Regions from separate parts of the Thioalkalivibrio sp. ALE30 genome, predicted to be linked through region 2. Evidence: predicted binding sites of a transcription regulator. Region 2 holds the regulator's gene; the other holds the start of a gene.
The links. The regulator sigma-54, encoded in region 2, starts transcription at its own class of promoters, with help from an activator protein. The targets are predictions, from matches to a motif close to TGGCANGNTNCNTGCTT.
Positions count from the first base shown of each region.

Region 1 (3,961 bases), on a different contig from region 2:
CGAACCTTCCAGGTTCGAACCCTGGACTCGCTCAAATATCCATAGAAAAGGGCCCCGCGAAGGGGCTTCACCTGAAGGAGTGACCATTCTGAAGCAAATGACGGTGAGCCCCATCGAGGGGCACACCGCCATGGCTGGGGGACCAGGATGATTCGGCGGCTACGCCGCCTCACCCCTTCGGGGCTGCACGCGCGGCGCGCGTGCAGTGCTCCGCTGCGCTTCGCCGAACCTTCCAGGTTCGAACCCTGGGCTCGCTCATATATCCATAGAAAAAGGCCCCACGAGGGGGCCCTTTTCTATGGATGGCTGGGGGACCAGGATTCGAACCTGGGTTGACGGAGTCAGAGTCCGTAGTCCTACCGCTAGACGATCCCCCAGTAAACCGGATCGCGTGCGTCCCGCAGAAACTCGAGGCGAATTTTAACGCTTCGAGTACTGGGTTGCACGACGGGCCTTGCGCAGGCCGATCTTCTTCCGCTCCACCTCGCGGGCATCGCGGGTCAGATGACCACCACGACGCAGCGGCGAGCGCAGCTCTTCGTTGTACTGCACCAGGGCGCGGGCAATGCCCAGGCGGATCGCACCGGCCTGGCCGTTACCACCACCGCCCTCGACGGTTGCGATCACGTCGAAGTTTTCGGTGGACTCGGTCGCCTCCAGCGGCTGGCGCACGACCATGCGCGAGGTCTGGCGGCCGAAGAACTCGTCCAGCGGCTTCTGGTTAACCGTGATGTTGCCCGTACCCGGGCGCAGGAAGACGCGCGCAGCGGCGGTCTTGCGGCGGCCGGTGCCGTAATACTGATTGGTAGCCATTCGGATCGATTCCCTTGCTGATTCTGGCGGCTCAGACTTCGAGCGGCTGCGGCTGCTGGGCCGTATGCCGGTGTTCGGTGCCGGCGTAGACCTTGAGCTTCTTGAACATGGCCCGGCCAAGCGGGTTGCGCGGCAGCATGCCCTTCACGGCAAGCTCCAGCACCTTCTCCGGATGACGCTCGATCATCTGGGTGAAGTTGGCTTCCTTGATGCCACCCGGATAACCGGTGTGGTGGAAGTACTTCTTGTCCATGGCCTTGTTGCCGGAGACGCGAATCTTCTCCGCGTTGATCACGACGATGTAGTCGCCGGTATCGACATGCGGCGTGTACACGGGCTTGTGCTTCCCGCGCAGACGGCGTGCGATCTCCGTGGCGAGTCGGCCGAGGGTCTTGCCGTCGGCGTCGACGAGAAACCAGTCGCGTTCGACTTCGGCCGGCTTGGCGCTGATGGTACTCATGATGTTCGATGCTCCGAGGTCGGGGCGATTCAGAAAGCGCGCAAGAATAACGCTTCCCTTCACCCGATTCAAGCAAAAGGGACAATTCGCGAGACGGGCCACGCTCGACGTCCACCGGAGGCGAGGTGGCGGGCCGGGGCCTGCGCGAGCGCCCTCCGCACATAATAAAGGGGCCGCCCCGAAGGGCGGCCCCCCTTTCAGGCCCCGGGCGCAAGGCCCGGGGCGGCACGCAACCCGTTTACAGCTGGGCTTCGGCGCGCTCCTGCACTTCCTGCATCAGCTCGGGGTCGTTCTGCAGGGCCATGGCGACTTCGTTGTATTCCTCGACGCTCATGCCCGCATCTTCCACGGCGCTGACCATTTCGTCCTGCGCTTCCTGCTGCATGGACTGCGCCTCGGTCTCGTCCTCGGCGTTCTGCAGGCGGTCGGCGAAGTCCTCGCGCACTTCCTGCACCGCGACAAAGGCGGTCACGAAGGTGTCGATGTCCCCTTCGCTCAGGTCCACCTCGGGGGCTTCCTGCATCGGGGCACCGCCCTGGGCCGCGCCACCCTGGGCGCCACCCTGCGGCGGCTGGCCGCCCTGGGCACCGCCACCGGCGCCGGCACCGCCTTCCTGGGCCGGGGGCTGGCCACCCTGGGCGCCGCCCATGTCGCCACCGCCGGCGCCGCCTTCGGCACCACCATACTGCGCGGAGGCCGCGCCACCCACGGCAAACAGGGAGGTCAGGGCCATTGCGAGGATCGTCTTGCGCATATTCATCATGTTGCTCCTTATTCCTTTGGTTCGATCGGATCTTGCGGCCGACCGGGACCCGCCTAAAGCGGAACCCCCGTCCAGCCGCACCGCAACCGTGTGAGGAGGAATGAGCCCGTGCGGGCTGCGCTTCCCCGATTGCTGCCTGAGGAGGAGCAGGCATCGTGCCAACAATGGGAACCGGGACGATATTGATTAATAATCAGATGCTTAGCGATAGTTCGGCCGGCGGAGCCGCCGCCGGCTGCGGGTTTGCGTCCGAGTCATAATGACACATGGGTCAGCTCGACCCGGGTCAGGATGTCACGACGGGTCGGATTCACCGAGCTTGCGGTAGAGCGTCTTGCGTCCGATGCCGAGGATACGCGCGGCCCGCTGCTTGTTGCCGTCCACGTGCTCCAGGACCCGCTGAATGTAGTCGCGCTCGCGCTCTTCCAGCGTCGGCCATTGGGTGTCGTCGCCGACTCCCGCTACGGGTAACACCTCTGCGCCGGCACCACCGGCGGCCACACCCGCATCTTCGCCGCCGATCGCGAACACGCGTTCCGGCAGGTCCCGGGTCTCGATCACCTCGCCCGTGGCCAGGGTGGCGGCGCGCTCGATGAGGCTGGCCAGTTCGCGTACGTTCCCGGGGAAGGGGTAGCGCACCAGCGCGCGCAGGGCCTCCGGGCTCAGACGCCGCTCGGGCAGGCCTCGGGCCAGGGCTTGCTGGCGCAGGAACTGCAGGGCCAGGTACTCGACATCGTCACCGCGTTCTCGCAGCGGCGGGATCTCGATGCGGAAGGTCTCCAGGCGATAGTAGAGATCCTCGCGGAAACGGCCGTCGGCCATGTGCGCCTGCAGGTCCTGGTGGGTGGCCGCGACGATACGCACATCCGTCTCGATCTCCTCGTTGGCGCCCACCGGGCGCACCCGTCCGTCCTGCAGCAGGCGCAGCAGCTTGCTTTGCATCGCCACCGGCATCTCGGCGATCTCGTCCAGGAACAGGGTTCCCCCATGTGCCTCGGTGAACAATCCTCGACGGGCACCCTTGGCCCCACTGAAGGCACCCGCAACATGCCCCAGCAGCTCCGACTCCAGCAGGGCCTCGGGGATGCCGGCGCAGTTGAGCGCGACGAACGGCCCGTGCGCCCGGTCACTTTCCGCGTGCAGCGCCCGCGCCACGAGTTCCTTGCCGGTCCCGGACTCGCCGGTAATCAGGACGCTGCCGTCGGCGGCCGCGATCCGCCGGATCAGGTCGAACATCTGCAGCATGGCCGGACTGTGTCCCTGCATGCCATGAAACCCGTCGGCCCGGGCGAGCACCTCGCGATAGCGCCGCACCTCGTCCTTCAGGCGACGCGCCTCGGTTACCCGGTCCGCAGCCAGGCGCAGATGATCGAGGTCCACCGGCTTGGTCAGAAAGTCGTCCGCCCCCGCCTTCAGCGCGGCCACGGCCTGGTCGATGGTCCCGAAGCCCGTCAGCATGATGAAGCCCGGCGCCGGCACCCGGGCGCGCGCGTCCTCGAGCACCTGAAACCCGTCGGCGCCCGGCAGACGCAGGTCACTGACCACCAGACTGAAGGCCTGCTGTGCCAGTGCCCGCGCGGCGTCCTCGGCGCTGCCTACCGCGGTGACCGCGTAGCCGGCCTCGGCCAGCTCCTCGTGCAGCAATTCGCGATGTCCGCGGTCGTCTTCGACGACAAGGACCGATTCCGGGGGCGCGGCGGGTGTTTGTGGCGCGGCGCTCATAGGCGCGTCTCCTGCGGTTCGTCAGTGGCCAGCGGCAGATGCACGACAAAGCGGGTCTCCCCGGGCACGCTGCGATCCAGCGCGACCGTGCCGCGATGATCTTCCAGTGCCACCTGGACAACAGCCAGCCCCAGTCCGGTTCCCTCGCCCGTGGGTTTGGTGGTGAAGAAGGGCTCGAACAGGCGCGCCGCCTGTTCGTCGTC
Region 1 covers NZ_KB898176.1:7,955-11,915, reverse strand. Annotated here, with positions in the region: tRNA gene D107_RS0111760 (tRNA-Gln) at 304-377, opposite strand; gene rpsI (30S ribosomal protein S9) at 421-813, opposite strand; gene rplM (50S ribosomal protein L13) at 845-1,273, opposite strand; gene D107_RS0111745 (DUF4168 domain-containing protein) at 1,512-2,033, opposite strand; gene D107_RS0111740 (sigma-54 dependent transcriptional regulator) at 2,331-3,758, opposite strand; gene D107_RS0111735 (ATP-binding protein) at 3,755-3,961, opposite strand, start outside.
Region 1: a site for sigma-54 is predicted at 2,181-2,197, ahead of D107_RS0111745 (DUF4168 domain-containing protein). Genes of this name have one in related genera too.

Region 2 (3,961 bases):
GGCCTCGAAGTCCCCGATGACCTGGATGCGGTTGGGGCGGATCAGGTTGAGGTGGCCGGCCAGTGGCAGGTCATCCCCGTCCTCGCCGACGAGCTTGCGGTCGTGGGCGGCGTGCTCGCCATGCACGAAGCGCAGATCCAGGCGGTTGCCCATGGCCTGGATCAGGCTCTCCACGTTGATGTCGCGGGCAATCCCGCCTTCGCCCAGTGCCTCGTTCATGAGCAGGGCCGGCGGGGACCGGTGGCGTGGCAGGGTGCGGGGCGCACGGGATCAGCCCTCGCGGAAGCGGCGGACGAGTTCCTGTTCCAGGCTGGCGGCATCGCTGGCCCGGCGCAGGGCGGCAATGGTGTCCGGTTGCGAAAGCCCGCGCGCCAGCTGGGCCAGCAGGTCGAGGTGATCGCTGGTGGCGGCCTCCGGGACCAGCAGGGCGATCAGGATATCGACCGGCTCGTGGTCCATGGCGTCGAAGTCGACGCCGCTCTCCAGGCGCAGGACGGCCACGCGCGGAGCCTCGAGATCGGCCAGGCGGCCATGGGGGATCGCAACCCCATGGCCCAGGCCGGTGGAGCCCAGCTTTTCGCGCGCGGACAGGGCCTCGAAGATCGCGGTGCTGCCCGGTCCGCCGGCATCACCGCCGCCGGCGAGGAGTTCCGACAGGGCCTCCAGGGCCCGCTTCTGACTGGAGCATTCCGGCTCCAGGCGGATGCGCTCGGCGGTGATCAGCTCGGCAATGGACATGGGTCAGGAGGCCTGCTCGCGGTTGCGCTGGGCGCCCTCGGCCCGGTGATGATCCTTGACCTTTTCCTTGTGCTTGATCAGCTGGCGGTCGACCTTGTCGATCAGCGCGTCGATGGCGGCGTACATGTCCTCGTGGGAGGCCTCGGCGTGGATGTGATTGCCGCTGACCTGGAGATTCGCCTCGGCCTTGTTGAACTGGTTCTGGGTCTTCTCGTGGGTCAGCACGACGTGCACGTCGATGACCTTGTCGAAGTGGCGCTCCAGCTTCGCGAACTTCTCGTTGACGTAGTCGCGCAGGGCGTCGGTGAGGTCCACATGGTGGCCGGTCAGGTTGATCTGCATGGTCGGGACTCCTTGGTTACTTGTGGCCGGTGGGCATGGAGGCCATCTGCCGGCGTTCGCTGGATGAAGGGATGTGCATCGCCTCGCGGTACTTGGCCACGGTGCGACGCGCCACATTGATGCCCCGGTCCGCCAGGATCTGGGCGAGCCGGGCATCGCTGAGCGGCTTGTTCGCGGGTTCGTCGTCGATCAATTCGCGAATCATGGCACGGATGGCGGTGGCGGAACACTCGCCACCGTCGTTGGTGCCGACGTGGCTGGAGAAGAAATACTTGAACTCGAAGACTCCGCGCGGGGTGTGCATGTATTTCTGGGTGGTCACCCGGGAGATGGTCGATTCGTGCATCTCCAGGATCTCGGCGATATCGCGCAGGATCAGTGGCTGCATCGCGACCTCGCCATGTTCCAGGAAGCCTTGCTGGCGATGGACAATCGCCTCGGCGACGCGCAGCAGGGTGTCGTTGCGGCTGTGCAGGCTCTTCAGGAACCAGCGCGCCTCCTGCAGCTGGTCGCGCATGAAGGCACTGTCGCGGGCATCCGATACCTGGCGCACCATGCCGGCGTAGAGGTCGTTGATACGGATGCGTGGCGCGATCTCCGGGTTCAGCTCCACGCGCCAGCCCTCCGGGGTGTGGCGCACGTAGACATCGGGCACCACGTATTCGGAGGTGGCGGCACTGATCTGCGCGCCCGGCCGCGGGTTCAGGGTGCGGATCAAGTCCAGGGCACGCGCCAGTTCGTCCGGGTCGCGCACACCCGACTGGCGTTGCAGGGCTTTGTAATCGCGCTTGCCCAGGCTGTCCATGCCGTGTTCCAGGATCGCCCGGGCGGCCTCGCGGGCGGGGGCGTCCGGGGCCAGTTCGCGCAGCTGGATCTCCAGGCATTCGCGCAGATCGCGCGCGCCCACGCCCAGCGGGTCGCACTGCTGGATCCAGTGCAGGACTGCCTCGACCTCGTCCACGCCGACGGGTTCTTCCTCGCCGCGGCTGATGGTCTCGGCCAGCGTCTCGAGGTCGCCTTCGAGATACCCGTCGGGGCTGATCGCGTCGATCAGGGCTGCGCCGATGCGCTGGTCGCGCGGAGTCAGGTGGCTCAGGTGCAGCTGCCACAGCAGGTGGTCCTGCAGGCCCTCGCCGTCGTCGTCGCTGGTGTTTTCCAGCGGGTCGCGGTCATCCACGCCCTTGGGGGCGGGCGGCGGTTCGTAGATGTCGTCCCAGCGGCTGTCGGTGGTGAGCTCCTCGGGAATCACGTCATCGCTGGTGGTGGTGGCCTCCATGCGGTCGCCTTCCACCACCTCGCCCTCCGCGTCCAGGCGCTCGGCCCCGCCCATGTCGTCCTCGTCCTCCACCTGTTCGAGCATGGGGTTGCTCTCCAGCGCCTGCTGGATCTCCACCTGTAGTTCGAGCGTGGACAGCTGCAACAGGCGAATGGCCTGCTGCAGTTGCGGGGTCATGGTGAGCGTCTGACCCAGCTGAAGATTCAGGCCGGGTTTCAGCATTGGCTATGCGGGTCGCGGGTGACCATAAGAGCGATCTTAAATCGTGCCTCTGGTTTGTGCACCGGCGCGGGTTGTGCGCGTGCCGGCATCACAGGCGGAAATTCTCGCCGAGATAGACCCGGCGCACCTGGGGATCGGCCAGTAGCTCGTCGGGTGTCCCGGCGGCCAGCAGGCGCCCCTCGCTCAGAATATAGGCCCTGTGGCAGATCCCGAGGGTTTCGCGCACGTTGTGATCGGAGATCAGAACCCCGATGCCGCGCGCTGCAAGGTGGCGAATTACATCCTGGATATCGCCCACCGAGATCGGGTCCACCCCGGCAAAGGGCTCGTCCAGGCAGATGAATTGCGGGTCACCGGCCAGGGCGCGCGCGATCTCGGCGCGCCGGCGTTCGCCGCCGGACAGCGCGATCCCGGGGCTGTGGCGCACGGTCTCGAGCTGAAACTCCTCGATCAGCGCGTCGCCGATACGCCGGCGTTCGTGGCGGTCCAGGCCGGGGCGCAGCTCCAGCACGGCCTGCAGGTTGTCCCACACGCTCAGGCGGCGAAAGATCGAGGCCTCCTGGGGCAGGTAGCCGAGACCGGCGCGGGCGCGCACGTGGATGGGCGCGCGGGTGATGTCGTGCCCGCCCAGGGTGATGCGCCCGGCGTTAGGGCGGATCAGCCCGACCAGGCTGTAGAAGCAGGTGGTCTTGCCGGCGCCGTTGGGACCCAGCAGGCCGACCACTTCACCGGGTGCGAGGTCGACATCCACCTGGTCGAGCACGGTGCGCTGGCCGTAGCGCTTGGTCAGTTCGCGCCCGATCAGGCGATCACGGGCCTCGGCGGGTGCTGGCGCCGGGCTGGTGGCGAATGCGTTCATTCGTCGTCGCGTGGCTGGATGGTGATGCGTACGCGTTCGCTGTCGCCCTCGCCGCGTTCGGCCTCGATCACGTCGGTGGTCAGGTCGTAGGTGATGCGCTTGCCGCGCGCCTCTTCGCTGGCGGTGATCACATGGGCCTGGTCGGTGAGGATCATGCGGTCCTCGTTCAGCAGGTAGTCGATGCGCAGCGCGGTGGCGATGCGCATCTCGCCGGTCTCGGGGTCGGGGGACTCCAGGCGGGCTGGCTCGCCGTGGGCCTCCATCTCGTAGGGGCGACGATCCCGGGTACGCACGTAGACCGTGTCGGCCTCCAGCGTCATGTCGCCGCGGATCACGATCACGTCCCCGGTGTAGGTGCCCAGGCCCTGGCGTTCGTCCATCTCCGCGTGGTCGGCGGTGATCTCCACCGGCAGCGAGGGTCCCGATCCCTGCTGGCCCAGGGCCGGCGTCGCCAGCAGGGCGGAGAGGAGGCCGGCCGCCGCAAGCAGGCCCGGCAGGCGGCGGCTATTCGGGATCGGGGTCAT
Region 2 covers NZ_KB898174.1:46,991-50,951, reverse strand. Annotated here, with positions in the region: gene hprK (HPr(Ser) kinase/phosphatase) at 1-219, opposite strand, end outside; gene D107_RS0110530 (PTS sugar transporter subunit IIA) at 271-738, opposite strand; gene hpf (ribosome hibernation-promoting factor, HPF/YfiA family) at 742-1,080, opposite strand; gene D107_RS0110520 (RNA polymerase factor sigma-54) at 1,097-2,578, opposite strand; gene lptB (LPS export ABC transporter ATP-binding protein) at 2,667-3,437, opposite strand; gene lptA (lipopolysaccharide transport periplasmic protein LptA) at 3,434-3,961, opposite strand; gene lptC (LPS export ABC transporter periplasmic protein LptC) at 3,942-3,961, opposite strand, start outside.